Linked DNA regions of Pseudoduganella dura. The protein of the gene in region 2 binds, or shares a complex with, the protein of the main gene of each other region. Links are inferred from orthologs where the notes say so. Each region holds a gene or a part of one and is shown on either strand. Other genes may lie near its edges.

Region 1 (7,279 bases), 2.1 Mb from region 2 along the record:
AGCGAATAGAAAGGCTTCTTGAAGTCGAGGCCTGTGCGGGTCTTGATGATCACGCCGCCACCCAACGAGCCTTCGGTCATGTCGGCGGTGGCGCCCTTGACGATGTCCACGCTTTTGATCAGGTCGGCGGAGATCTCGCGCAGTTCCACGCCCCGGCCGCTGCCGCCCCCATTGAGATCGGTGCCGCCGCCGGCCTGCACGCCCTGGCCGTCGATTTCCACCCGGGTCACGTCCGGCGAGTTGCCGCGCACGGCCACGCTGGTGCCTTCGCCGAAGTCGCCGCGTTCGACGGCGATGCCGGCGATCCGCGAGATCGCCTCGGCCACGTTCCGGTCAGGAAACGCGCCCACGTCCTCGGCCACGATCGAGTCCATCGCCGTGGCGGCGTTCTTCTTGCGTTCGATGCCGGACTGCTGCGATGCGCGGGTGGCAACCACCTGCACCTTCTGGATGGGTTCGGCGGACTCGGTGGCGGCCTGCTGCTGCGCGATCGCGGGGGTGCTGCCGGCCATCGAGGCAAGCGCCAGCGAAACGGCACCGCTCAGCGTGCCGAGCCGCGCTGGCTTCATGGTGAACCTTTGCATTTTCTACTCCACTTTTTTTAATCGAATTTTTGCTTTAACCCTGCCGGGTATATTTAAGCGGCATATCGGGAGCTTTTAACTCCCGGTATCCCATTGCTCAGCAAGTTGATTGGATAAGAAAAAGCGCAGTTGCAGCATAATTAACTTTGCCTCGCCGCGAAAACGCCCAGCGGAGCGCTTGCTGGAATCGTTATCACGATATCAATAGCGCAGAATTGCAGGAAATTGCTCATTGTATTGATCGGTTATTGACCATTCAGTGAAATTTTTGCGGCGCAACATGACCTGTCGATGGAAATCGCCTGATTGTTGTAGAAAACCAAATACGTATATTCAAGTGCACCAGCCGAACTACAGCGAGGTATTCCAGGAAGATAATTCCCTATATGCTTTTTATATACCTCGGCGCACGGCGATGCCACAAGGAAGATTCAACGGCCAAATAAGCGGCATAAAAAAAGCCGGCATGGAAATAATCCATGCCGGCTTTTATTTCAATAGTCGATCGAATAGAGTTCGCTTTAATGCCGATGCATCATTTGCCCCGCCCCGCGCTGATCAGGTAATTCTGGATCGGCGCCTCGGCCACCGAGGCCCACTGGTTCTGGTCTTGCCGGAACCTTTTCCACGGGTCGTACACCTTGCGGAATTTGGCGTTCTTCGATGCTTCCTCCTCCATCACGGCGGTGGCGGTCTTGTAGCAGGCATCCATCGTGTCGCGCGGCCAGGTGCGCAGCTTGACGCCGTTCTTCAGCAGCCGCGCCAGCGCGGTGGGGTTCTTCACGTCGTACTCGGCCTGCATCGCGACGTGCGCCTCGTAGGTGGCCACTTCGACGGCGGCCTGGTAATCCTTCGGCAGCTTTTCCCAATCCTTGATGTTCACGTAGAACGAGAACGAGGCCGACGGCTCCCACCACCCCGGCGCGTAGTAGAACGGCGCCACCTTGAAGAAGCCGAGCTTTTCATCGTCGTACGGCCCCACCCATTCGGCGGCATCGATCGTGCCCTTCTCCAGCGCCGGGTAGATGTCGCCGCCGGCCAGCTGCTGCGGCACCACGCCGAGGCGTTCGAGCACCTTGCCGGCGAAACCGGCCACGCGCATCTTGGTGCCTTTCAGGTCGGCCAGCGACTTGATCTCCTTGCGGAACCAGCCGCCCATCTGCGTGCCGGAATTCCCGCCGAGGAAATTGACGATGTTGTAGTCCTTGAAAAAGGCGCGCATCAGTTCGCGCCCGCCGCCCTGGTCGTACCACGCCGTATGCTGGCGCGACGTGAGGCCGAACGGCACCGCGCAGTCGAAAGCGAAGGTGGCGTCCTTGCCGAAGTAATAGTAGGAGGCGCTGTGGCCGCACTCGACGGTGCCGGCCTGCACGGCGTCGAGCACCTGCAGGCCGGGCACGATCTCGCCCGCCGCGAACGAGCGGATGGTGAACTTGCCGTTGGTGAGCTGGGAAATGCGGCGGGTGAAGGTATCGGATGCGCCGAAGATCGTGTCCAGCGACTTGGGAAAGCTCGAGGCGAGGCGCCAGGTGATGGTGGGCTGGGACTGTGCGATGGCCGGTGCGGCGATGATGCCCGCACCGGCGCCCGCGGCAGCCTTCGCAATGAAGCGTCGACGTTCCATACGGTCTCCTGAGGATTTTTTTTCGTAAGGGAATGCGGTTACGGAAAACGCTACTGCTCAGGACAGTGTAGGGAAACGCCGGGGACGCCGCAACCGTTCAGTTACCGGCGACCACCATCTTCTCCAGAAGGATCGAACCTGTCTGCTTCGTGCCACGGATCAGCACGTCGTTGCCGATGGCCACGATCTCGCGCAGCATGTCCTTCATGTTGCCGGCGATGGTGATTTCCTCGACCGGGTACTGGATGATGCCGTTCTCGACCCAGAAGCCGGACGCGCCGCGCGAGTAATCGCCCGTCACGTAGTTGGTGCCCTGCCCCATCAGTTCGGTGACCAGCAGGCCCGTGCCCATTTTCCTGAGCATGCCGGCGAAATCGTCTTCCGGCTGCGTGAGCGAGGACGTCAGCGCCAGGTTGTGCGAGCCGCCGGCATTGCCGGTGGTCTTCATGCCCAGCTTGCGGGCCGTGTACGTGGACAGGAAATAGCCCTGCAGGATGCCGTCCTTGACCACGTCGCGGTACTGGGTGCGCACGCCTTCCTCGTCGAACGGCGCCGAACCGATGCCGCCGACCACGTGTGGGTCCTCGGTGACCTGCACGTGGTCCGGGAAGACCTGCTGGCCGAGCGTATCGAGCAGGAACGTGGACTTGCGGTACAGCGCGCCGCCCGACGTGGCTTGCACGAACGCGCCCAGCAGGCCGGCGGCCAGCGGTGCCTCGAACAGCACCGGGCAGGTGCGCGTGGTGATCTGGCGCGCGTTCAGGCGGGCCAGCGCGCGCTCCGCCGCATAGCGGCCGATCGATTCCGGCGTGGCCAGTTTGCTCGGATCGCGCACCGAGCTGTACCAGTCGTCGCGCTGCATGTTGGCGCCCTTGCCGGCGATCGGCGTGGCCGAGATGGTGTGGCGCGAATACGGGTAGCCGCCGATGAAGCCGCGCGAGTTGGCCGAGACGAAGTGCGACTGCTGCACGTGCACGCCGGCGCCTTCGCTGTTGGTCACGCGCGGATCGACCGCGAAGCCGGCCGCCTCGGCGCGCTGCGCCAGCACGACCGCTTCCTCGGTGGTGATGGGCCACGGGTAGAACAGTTCCAGGTCGCGCGGATCGCGCTCGAGCAATTCCTCTTCCGCCAGGCCGGCCGCTTCGTCGTCCGCCGTGAAGCGGGCGATGTTGAACGCCGCTTCCACGGTGGCGCGCAGCGAAGCGGTGGAAAAGTCGGACGTCGACGCGTTGCCGCGCTTCTGGCCGACGAAGACGGTGATGCCCAGGCCCTTGTCCTTGTTCTGCTCGATCGTTTCGATCTTGCCCTTGCGAACCGATACCGACAGCCCGCTGCCCTCGCTGATCTCGACGGCGGCATCGGTGCCGCCGGTCTCGCGCGCGTAACCCAATACGTCTCGCGCGATCTGTTTCAACTGGTCCTGGCTGTGGGTGAAATGCGATTCGCTCATAGGGTGTTTTGGCCGGCTAAACTTTAAAACAGTTATCATAGCAGCCGTTTACCGATTTTACAGGCGCGCCTGAAGTGGCGCGTTCTTCATCATGCCAAATGCAAACCGCGGGGCCGTCGGCTTCGATTCCTCCGAATTCGAGGAAAAATACGACCGTCCTTCCAAGACCGAACTGAAACGCCAGTCCGACGCGCTGCAGGCGCTCGGCAATGAACTGGTCGAACAACCGCGCGACCGCGTCAAGCGCGTGCCGATGCCGGACGACGTGCGGGATGCCATCCTGGTATGCCAGACCATCAAGAACCACGAAGGCCGCCGCCGCCAGCTGCAGTTCGTGGGCAAGAAGATGCGCACCCTCTCGGAAGAGGAAGTGGCCATCATCCAGCGCACCATCGAAGGCTGGAAGGGCGCGTCGAAGGCCGATACGGCCGCGCTGCACGCGCTGGAGCGCCGCCGCGACAAGCTGCTGGCGGACGACCAGGCGCTGACCGTGCTGCTGGCCGAGCACCAGGAGCTGGACGGCCAGCACCTGCGCACGCTGATCCGCAACGCGCGCAAGGAGCAGGCCGAGAACAAGCCGCCGAAGGCGTACCGCGAGATCTTCCAGATCCTGAAGGACCTGGACACGAAGACGCGCGGCGCGGCGAAGGCTGCCGCCGACGCCGAAGGCGAGGACGACGAAGATGACGACCGCGACGACTGATGCGGCTAAGCCGGCCCCCGGGCCGGACGAGCTGGCGAACCTGCTCGTCATCGGCCTGGTCTCCGTCTCCGACCGGGCCAGCAGCGGCGTCTACCAGGACGGGGGCATTCCCGCGCTGGAAGAATGGCTCAATGGCGCGATCACCACGCCGTTCCGCGTCGAGACGCGCCTGATCCCGGACGACCGTGCCACGATCGAAGCCACGCTCGTCGAACTGGCCGATACGGTGAAATGCCACCTGGTGCTGACCACCGGCGGCACCGGCCCGGCGCGGCGCGACGTGACGCCCGAAGCCACGCTGGCGGTGGGCACGAAGGAAATGCCGGGCTTCGGCGAACAGATGCGGCAGATCAGCCTGCACTTCGTCCCGACCGCGATCCTGTCGCGGCAGGTGGCGGTGATCCGTGAATCCGACGATCGTGCCACCGCACCGCATGCCACATTGATCATGAACCTGCCGGGCCAGCCCAAGTCCATCCGGGAAACGCTGGAAGGCCTGAAGGACGATGCCGGCAACCAGGTCGCCGCGGGCATCTTCGCCGCCGTTCCCTACTGCATCGACCTGATCGGCGGCCCGTACATCGAAACCGACAGCGCCGTGTGCAAGGCATTCCGGCCGAAGTCCGCCATCAGGAACCGTGCGGCGGCCACTCCACTGTAACGAGGAAAACGCATGATTGACGTGCTACCGAACATCGAAGTCGCCACCAACGACAACCCGCAGGTCGCCATCATCTGGCTGCACGGCCTGGGCGCGGACGGCAACGACTTCGTGCCGTTCGTGCAGGAACTGAACCTGTCCGGCCTGCCCGGCATCCGCTTCATCTTCCCGCACGCGAACACGATGCCCGTGACCATCAACGGCGGCTACACGATGCGCTCGTGGTACGACATCGTCCACACCGACCTGGGGCGCCAGGAAGACGAAAAAGGCCTGCGCGCATCGCAGTTGCAGGTCGAAGCGCTGATCGCCCGTGAAAAGGCGCGCGGCATTCCCGCCCACCGCATCATCCTGGGCGGCTTCTCGCAGGGCTGCGCGATGACGCTGCAGACCGGCCTGCGCTACCCGGAAAAGCTGGGCGGCCTGCTGTGCCTGTCCGGCTACGTGCCGCTGGCCGACAAGGTGGCCGCCGAGCGCAGCCCGGCCAACCAGGACACGCCGATCTTCCTCGTGCACGGCCGGCTCGACCAGGTGATCCCGCTGGCCCGCGCCACCGCCTCGCGCGACCTGCTGCAAACGCTCGGCTACCAGGTGGAGTGGCACGATTACTACATGCAGCACTCCGTGTCGCCGGAAGAAGTGAACGACATTTCCGGCTGGCTGCACAAGATCCTGAAGTAACGAAAAACCCGGCACTGCCGGGTTTTTTTTTATTCCGGCAGCGGCGCGGCAGGCGACGGCGGCGCCGCCGTCTGCGCCGCATTCATCACCATCGCCAGGAACGTGTAGTAGCCGTTCAATCCCATCAGATCCATGACGCCGCGTTCGCCGAACAGGCGCAACGCCGCGTCGTACACATCGTCCGATACGCGCTTGCGTTCGTGCAGCTGGGTGCAGAAGTCGTACACGGCCTGCTCGTCCGGCGCCAGGCCCGGCGGCGGGCGGCGCTGTGCGATCGCGTCGATCACGGCCGCGGCTATGCCGGCCTGCGCCGCGAGCGACGCATGGATCGCCCATTCCACCTGCTGGTTCCAGTGCCGCGCGGTGACCAGGATGACCAGTTCGGACAGCCGCGTGCCGAGCGCGCTGCGGTAGCGCAGGTACGCGCCCATCTGCTGGGCTGCACCCATCAGTTCCGGGCTGCGCAGCAGCGGCACGAACGGGCCGTACAGCGCGCCGCGCGGCCCGTCGATGACGGCCCGGGCGGCAGCCTGTTGTTCCGGCGTCATATGTTCCGGGGAAATGGGCGGGAAACGGTCTGTCATATGGGAAATATTCGCTGAAAGCAGGGGAAAAATCAAAGTCTTGATGTTTCTTGAAGGCTACTGTCGACCGGAAGACCAACCACGACGAGGACATCATGACCCATATGATCCACCGGAACCTGCGCCGGACGCCACCCACCGCCGTGTGCGCGTTCGGCATGTACATGCGCGACAGCGACGGCAATACCTACCTGGATGCGAGCGGCGGCGCCGCCGTGTCGTCGCTGGGCCACAGCCACCCGGACGTGCTGGCCGCGATGGGCGCGCAGATGAAGACGACGGCCTATGCCCATTCCGGTTTCTTCACCACCGACGTGGCCGAGGAACTGGCGCAGCGCCTGGCCGCCGATGCACCGGGCGACCTGAACAACGTATACCTGGTTTCCGGCGGGTCCGAGGCTGTGGAATCGGCGTTGAAGATGGCGCGCCAGTTCTTCGTGGAGAACGGCGAACCGGAGCGCCGCGTGTTCATCGCCCGCAGGCAGAGCTATCACGGCAATACGCTGGGCGCGCTGGCGCTGGGCGGCAACGAAGCGCGGCGCAGGCAGTTCGAACCGCTGCTGATGGATGTGGCGCGCGTGTCGCCGTGCTACGAATACCGCCATCGCCCGGCCGGCCAGGACATCAACGACTATACCGCCGGCCTGATCGCCGAGCTGGAACAGACGATCCTCGAAACCGGCCCGGCCAGCATCATCGGCTTCTGCGCCGAACCGGTGGTCGGTGCGACGCTGGGCGCCGTGCCGGCCACGCCCGGCTACTTCAAGGGCGTGCGCGCGCTGTGCGACAAGTACGGCATCCTGTTCATCGCCGATGAAGTCATGTGCGGCATGGGCCGCACCGGCACGCTGTATGCGATCGAGCAGGATGGCGTAGTGCCCGACCTGGTGGCACTGGGCAAGGGCCTGGCCGCCGGCTACCAGCCGATCGGCGCCGTGCTGGCGCGCGACCACGTGGTGGAACGGCTGCGCAACGGCAGCGGCATCTTCCAG
Region 2 (7,305 bases):
GTTCATGAACCATCCCCGCCTGCCCCGACCTTTCCACTCCATCCGCCCGCTGTCCCTCGGCCTCGCCATTCTTCCCTTTGCATTGACGCCGCTTGCCGCCTACGCCCAGCAGGCCGAGGAAGGCCAGATCGCCCGCGTGGAAATCACCGGCTCGTCGATCAAGCGCATCCAGTCCGAAACGGCCACGCCGCTGACGGTGTTTCGCGCGGAGGAATTCATCAAGCAGGGCCTGACGACGGCGCAGGAAGTGCTGGACCGCATTCCGTCGAACCAGACCAGCTTCGGCGCGGCCAATGCCGTGGGCGGCAATGCCAGCGGCCTGCCCACCGGCGGCCAGGCCACGGCGGACCTGCGCGGCCTGGGCGGCGACAAGACGCTGGTGCTGCTGAACGGCCGCCGGCTGGCCACCCACCCGTACGACGGCGCCAGCGTCGACCTGAACCTGATCCCCGTGGCGGCGCTGGAACGCGTGGAAGTGCTGCGCGACGGCGCCTCGGCGATCTACGGCACCGATGCGATCGGCGGCGTGATCAACTTCATTACCAAGCGCAGCGTGGACCGCGCCACCATCGCGCTGGAAGCCACCTTTCCGGAAGAGACGGGCGGACGCGAGCGGCGCGCCAACCTGACCGCCGGCGGCGGCGACCTGGAGCGCGACCGCTGGGCCGTGCTGGGCGTGCTGGACTGGCACAAGCAGGATGTGCTGACATCGCAGCAGCGGCCGTTTTCCGCCACCGGCGTGATTCCGTCGCGCGGGCTGAACATCACCTCCGGCACCACCTTCCCCGGCAATTATTTCGATCCGGTCACCGAAGCGCAGGGCAACCCGGGCAATGCCACCGGCTGCAACCCGCCGCTGTCCGTGCCGCATCCCACCAACGGCACCTGCCGGCAGGATTACACGCGCCAGATCGACAACACGCCCGAGCAGGAACACGTGACGGCCTACGGCAAGGCCAGCATGAAGGTGGCGGCCGACCACACGGCATCGGTGGAACTGCTGTACTCGGTGAACAACGTGAATGCGCGCACCGCGCCGCCGCCGCAGACCGGCCTGGTACTGCCGATTACCAGCCCGTACTACCCGGGCAATTCGGGCGGCGTGCCGGCGCAGGCCGGGCTGTCCGGCGAGCCGCTGAGCGTGAACTGGCGCCCCACCGAGGCCGGCCAGCGCCAGATCAGGTCGAAAGGTTCGGGCACGCGGCTGACCGGCGCGCTCGAAGGCCTGGTGGCCGGCTGGGATTACCAGGGCGGCCTGAGCTTCGCCGTCAGCCGTTCCGAGGAAGAGTTCACCGGCGGCTACGTGACCGACGCCACGTTCGCGGCCGGCGTGCTGAACGGCATCCTGAACCCGTTCGGGCTGCAGAACGAAGCGGGCCGCGCCTACCTGGCCAGCACCGCGCTGCGCGGCCGCGTGCAGGATGCCAGCAACCGGCAGACGTCGTTCGACCTGAAGGCCAGCCGCGAGCTGTTCGATATGGCCGGCGGCAAGTTCGCGGTGGCGTTCGGCACCGAGCTGCGGCACGAGAAGGCCGACTTCAACGTCAACCGCGACATCGCCGGGCAGGCGTCCAGCTCCGGGCTGTCCGGCTCGCTGTCGAAGGACGGCAGCCGCACCGTGCAGGCCGTGTTCGGCGAGCTCAGCGCGCCGTTCCTGAAGAACGTCGAAGCGTCGCTGGCCGCCCGCTACGACCACTACAGCGATGCCGGCAGCACGTGGAACCCGAAGGCTTCGCTGCGCTTCCAGCCGAGCCAGGCCTTCGTGCTGCGCGGCTCGGCCAGCACGGGCTTCCGCGCCCCGACGCTGTTCGAGAAAAACGCGCCGCTGTCGCGCAACGACACCAGCAATACCTACGACGATCCGATCCTGTGCCCGGGCGGGGTGCCGCAGCCGGGCGCCAACCCGCTGCGCGACTGCGATCTGCAGCAGTTCAAGCTGGAGGGCGGCAATTCGGACCTGAAGCCGGAAAAATCGCGCACCTACTCGATCGGCGCCGTCATCGAGCCGATCCCCGCGCTGACGCTGACGGTGGATTACTGGGACATCCGCCTGCGCGACAAGATCGGCGCGCTGCCCGAGCAGACCATCTTCGGCGACTTCGCCAAGTACCGCGACCGCTTCCTGCGCTTCCCGGACGGCTCGCCGAACGCGATCCTGGACCTGAACGAAAACCTCGGCAAGGTCAAAACGGACGGCGTCGACGTCAGCCTGACGGCGCGCACGCCGAACCAGAGCTGGGGCGCGCTGTCGTTCACGCTCGACGGCACGTGGGTGCACAGCTATGAATACCAGAACGAGCGCGATGGCGAATTCGTGCAGAACGTGGGCCGCTACGCGGACAACTTCGTGGTCTTCCGCTGGCGCCACAACGCCGCGCTGACGTGGCGCGGCGGCCCGTGGAGCGCCACCATCGCCCACAACTTCAAGACGCGCTACGACGACCAGAACCTGGTCGAGCCGCAGTACTTCAACCGGGTGTCGTCGTACGGGCTGGTAAACCTTTCCGGCACCTACACCGGCTTCCGGAACATCTCGCTGACGGCCGGCATCAAGAACGTGCTCGACAAGGAACCGCCGTTCTCGAACCAGGGCACGCTGTTCCAGAAGGGGTACGACCCGCGGTATACCGATGCGATCGGGCGGGCGTTGTATTTGCGGGGGTCGTACACGTTCTAGGCGAAGCCGGAAGCACTGGTGTCGGACACCGGCTTCATCGGTGTCGGACACCGGTTTTCGCCGATATTTTGCCGGCTTCGGCGCTGAAAACCGGTGTCCGACACCTGACGGTCGGTCCGCCGCAGCGGTCCGACACCAGCATGCGGCAGCTGTCGGCTAATGCAAAAAGGCGCCGGAGGCGCCTTTTTCATGGGGAGCGGAACGGCGTCAAGCGGTGCCGCCGACGGTTACGCCGTCGATCCGCAGCGTCGGCTGGCCGACGCCGACCGGCACGCTCTGCCCTTCCTTGCCGCACACGCCCACGCCCGGGTCGAGCTTCATGTCGTTGCCGATCATCGACACGCGGTTCAGCACGTCCGGGCCGTTGCCGATCAGGGTGGCGCCCTTCACCGGGTAGGTGACCTTGCCGTCCTCGATCATGTAGGCTTCGCTGGCCGAGAACACGAACTTGCCGTTCGTGATGTCGACCTGGCCGCCGCCGAAGTTCACCGCGTACAGGCCGTTCTTCACCGAGGCGAGGATCTCGGCCGGGTCCTTGTCGCCGGCCAGCATGTAGGTGTTCGTCATCCGCGGCATCGGCAGGTGCGCGAACGATTCGCGGCGGGCGTTGCCGGTGACCGGCATCTTCATCAGGCGCGCGTTCAGCGTGTCCTGGATGTAGCCGCGCAGGATGCCGTCCTCGATCAGCGTGGTGCACTGCGTGGGGTTGCCTTCGTCGTCGATGTTCAGCGAGCCGCGGCGATCCTGCAGGGTGCCGTCGTCGACCACCGTCACGCCCTTGGCGGCGACGCGCTCGCCGATACGGCCGGCGAACGTGGACGAGCCCTTGCGGTTGAAGTCGCCTTCCAGGCCGTGGCCGATCGCCTCGTGCAGCAGGATGCCGGGCCAGCCCGGGCCCAGCACGACCGTCATCGGGCCGGCCGGCGCCGGGCGCGAATCGAGGTTGACGAGGGCGCCCTTGACGGCTTCCTCGGCATACTGCGTGAGCAGTTCGTCGGTGAAGTAGGCATAGTCGTAGCGGCCGCCGCCGCCGGACGAACCCATCTCGCGGCGGCCATCCTGTTCGACGATGACGGTGACCGACACGCGCACCAGCGGGCGGATGTCCGCCGCCAGCACGCCGTCGCTGCGCACCACCAGCACCACGTCGTATTCGCCGGCCAGGCCGGCCATCACCTGCACCACGCGCGGATCTTTTGCGCGGGCGATCTTTTCCACGCGCTCGAGCAGTTTCACCTTCGATGCGGCGTCGAGCGACCCCAGCGGATCGTGCGGCAGGTACAGCGAGCGGCCGCCCTGCTGCGACAGGCCGCCGGCCACCTTGATCTTGCCGGCGCCGGCGCGCGCGATGGTGCGCGTGGCGGCCGCCGCGTCCAGCAGCGCCGCTTCGGAAATCTCGTCGGAGTACGAGAACGCGGTCTTCTCGCCGGACACGGCGCGCACGCCCACGCCCTGGTCGATCGAGAAGCTGCCGGTCTTGACGATGCCTTCTTCCAGGCTCCACCCTTCGTTCTTAGTGAACTGGAAGTACAGGTCGGCGTAGTCGACCTTGTGCGTGAACATGGTGCCGAGCGTCTTGATCAGCTTGCCTTCGTCCAGGCCGAACGGGGTCAGCAGCACGTCGCGCGCGACGGCCAGCGAAGAGAGGTTCGGTTCGAATGGTTTCATGTTGGAGTTCCCGAGCTATGACTGGGTGTCATTGTAGTGGATTGGCAGCGCGGCCGCCGTGCAGCACATCCCCGCGATTACATCGTGCGATGCCGCAGCGCGGGCAGCTTCTGCCGCACGCTGGCGATCAGTTGGTGGTCGATGCGCCCGCCGGCGACGCCCTCGCCTTCCTCGACGATCGCGCATACCTCGCCCCACGGGTCGATCAGCTGGCTGTGGCCCCACGTGCGGCGGCCGTTGACGTGCGTGCCGCCCTGCGCCGCGGCCAGCACGTAGCACTGGTTCTCGATCGCGCGGGCGCGCAGCAGCGTGTCCCAGTGCGCGGCACCCGTGGTGTACGTAAACGCGGCCGGCACCACGATCAGGTCCACCGGCCCCATCGCGCGGAACAGCTCGGGGAAGCGCAGGTCGTAGCAGATCGCCATGCCGACCTTGCCGGCGCCGGTATCGACCGTGCCCACGTGCCTGCCCGGCACGATGGTGCGCGCCTCATCGTACGATTCGCTCTCGTTGGCAAAGCCGAACAGGTGGATCTTGTCGTAGCGCGACACCTGCGCGCCGGCCGGATCGAACACCAGCGTGGTGTTGAGGACCTTGCCGGCCTCCCCGCTGACGAGCGGCAGCGTGCCGCCGAACAGCCAGACGCCGTGCGTGCGCGCCAGGCCGGCCATCGCCTGCTGGATGATGCCGCTGCCGAGCTGCTCGGCCACGACCACCTTGTCGGTATCGGCCCGGCCCATGATCGGCCAGTATTCCGGCAGCACCACGAGGCCGGCGCCGTCCGCCACGGCCTGCCCGACCAGGCGGCGGGCGGTGGCGATGTTCTCTTCCACGCTCGGGGTGGAAACCATCTGGATGGCGGCAACGGCGCTGGCTGGGTTGGCTGATTCGGTCATGCGCTTCTCCTCACTGGGTTCGACTGGATGTTTGCCCATCCGGCACGGCGGTCCGTCCCGGATCGGCCTTGTTCGTGGCGAGCTTGGTGATGACGGGCGATTTCCACGGCCCCGTCACCTGCATCTGGTAGGTCAGCGCCTTCATCATCGGCGCCGACAGGAATAGCTGGGCCAGGTAACTGCCGAGCCCGATCACAGGGTTCACGGCCAGCGCATACACCAGCGGCGCGGTGCCGAAGTTGAGCTCCGGGATCACCACGACGTGCAGGTTCGTCGACTCGTTGGCGATATCCGCCGTGCCCGCCATCAGCACGGTGGCCTGCACGCCATGCATCTTCAGGTTCTCCGTCTTCACGATGCCGCGGTCGATGACGGCATCGGCCGTGATGCCGTCGAACGCCAGGCCTTCCGAAAACACGTCGTGGAAGTCCAGCTTCAGCAGCCGCGGCAGCGCCTGCAGGCTCAGCACGCCCAGCAGCTTCGCCGCGCCCGGGTCCTGCTTCAGGAACTGACCCTTTTCCACGTTCAGTTCCAGCTTGCCGGCCAGCGTGGGGATGTCGAGCGAATACGGCAACCCGTTCCATGCGATGTCGCCGGACAGCTTGCCCTTGCCGCCCTTGACGGTATCGGCAAAGCCGAAGCGTTCCAGCAGCTTGCCGGCATCGGCGATGTCCAGATTGAAGTTCAGCGCCGTGCTGTTGCGCTCATTGCCCTGGTCGCTTCGTCCGCCGCCGCGGCTCACCCAGCGGCCGGTGCCGTGCAGCGCGCCGTCGGCGTTGACCAGCGCCAGCTTCGACACGCGCCACTCGCGCGACGATGTGATCAGTGCATTATAGGCCTGCAATTCCAGGCTTCCCAGCGGCCGGTTGAACAGTTCGAAGCGCTCGGCCATGATGTCCAGCGCCGGGATCGCCGGCGAGCCGGCCGATTTTTCCAGCAGGTCCTTGACTTCGCCGGCGGCCGATTCCGGGATGATCAGGCTCGACAGCCGGGCCGTCACCTTGCCCAGTCCGCGGCCGGTCGGCGCCTCGTTCCATGTGATGTAGCCGTTGGCCTGCTTCGAATCGATGCTGGCCTGCCACGCGCCGGCGCGGTGGGTGGCGCCCAGCACCACGCCGTCGAGCTTGCGGCCGCCGAGGATCAGCGCCTCGGTGCGCGCCGCCATCGTTTCCGGGATCACGTATTGCGACAGGTTCGGGCCGTCGCCAGCGGCGCCGCCGTCCGTGCCGCCACCACTGTTCGCGCCGGCGATATCGGTGCCCAGCGCCAGCCAGTCGTCCACGTTCAGCGACTTCGTGCTGACATTGAGCGCCATACCGCTGTCCGGTTCCGGCGCCGGCACGTTGACGCCGATGCCGCCGCGCACCAGCCGCCATGGCCCGCGTTCCAGGCCATGGACCTCGCGCTGGCGCTGCCAGGCGGCCGCCACGGTATTGCCCAGCGAGAGGCGGATATCGTCGCGCGCCAGCCCGGCGTCGTTCGCGGCCGCGCCGTTGAGCACGAAGTGCAGCGGCAGCGCGTCGGCGGCGTTCTTCACCAGCGGCGCCGGGAAATCCAGCCCCACGCCCGTCAGCAGCGATTCGACCACCACCTGGTACTGGCGGTTGTGCGCCGTGATCAGCCCGTTGTAGCGCGCGCTGCCATTGAAGTGCTTCGCCAGTTGCTGCATGGCGGCCGACGGATACGTGCGACGCAGGCCGTCCGCCGTGACGTTGCCGCCGATGCGCACGGCGATCGTGCCGTCGCGCTGCGTGCCGCCGCCCACCGTCAGCTGGCCGCCCAGCAGCGTGCCGTTCAGGCCGTTCAGGTTGACGCCATGCTCGTCGAACTCGATCTTGCCGGTGGCCAGCAGCACGGGCGGCATGTCGTTCCACAGGGTCACGTCGTTGCCCTGCAATTGCAGTGTGCCGTTGACCTTGCTTTCGCGCAGCCTGGCCAGGGGCAGGTTCAGCTTCAGCGCCAGTTTCGCGTTGCCGCTGGCCGTGGTCTGGTCGGTGAAGTGGCCGATCCATTCCAGCACCGGGCTGTGCGTCACATAGCGCAGGAAATCGCCCATCGCGCCGG

What was found. The genes of interacting proteins can lie anywhere in the genome.
Region 1: the proteins of tldD (region 2) and pmbA are in contact, whole or in part, in a solved structure (PDB 5NJ9), measured with the Escherichia coli proteins. The link is inferred for Pseudoduganella dura from one-to-one orthologs.

What each region holds. Positions count from the first base shown.
Region 1 is NZ_WNWM01000002.1:3,930,126-3,937,404, reverse strand. What follows is about bases 1,483-4,414. They hold pmbA (metalloprotease PmbA), read right to left. Parts: upstream 3,659-4,414; coding sequence 2,306-3,658; downstream 1,483-2,305. Other genes in these bases: mog (molybdopterin adenylyltransferase), read left to right, coding at 4,342-4,414; yjgA (ribosome biogenesis factor YjgA), read left to right, coding at 3,750-4,361; GJV26_RS17280 (TRAP transporter substrate-binding protein), read right to left, coding at 1,483-2,208. In the rest of the region: GJV26_RS17285 (TonB-dependent receptor), read right to left, coding at 1-584; more of GJV26_RS17280, read right to left, coding at 1,120-1,482; more of mog, read left to right, coding at 4,415-5,022; GJV26_RS17260 (alpha/beta hydrolase), read left to right, coding at 5,035-5,703; GJV26_RS17255 (carboxymuconolactone decarboxylase family protein), read right to left, coding at 5,733-6,287; GJV26_RS17250 (aspartate aminotransferase family protein), read left to right, coding at 6,383-7,279.
Region 2 is NZ_WNWM01000002.1:1,804,350-1,811,654, forward strand. Bases 2,116-5,073 are described here. They hold tldD (metalloprotease TldD), read right to left. Parts: upstream 4,346-5,073; coding sequence 2,885-4,345; downstream 2,116-2,884. Other genes in these bases: GJV26_RS07990 (TonB-dependent receptor), read left to right, coding at 2,116-2,677; GJV26_RS08000 (carbon-nitrogen hydrolase family protein), read right to left, coding at 4,423-5,073. Also shown: more of GJV26_RS07990, read left to right, coding at 5-2,115; more of GJV26_RS08000, read right to left, coding at 5,074-5,241; GJV26_RS08005 (YhdP family protein), read right to left, coding at 5,252-7,305. UniProt on the Escherichia coli protein: Metalloprotease involved in CcdA degradation. Suppresses the inhibitory activity of the carbon storage regulator (CsrA).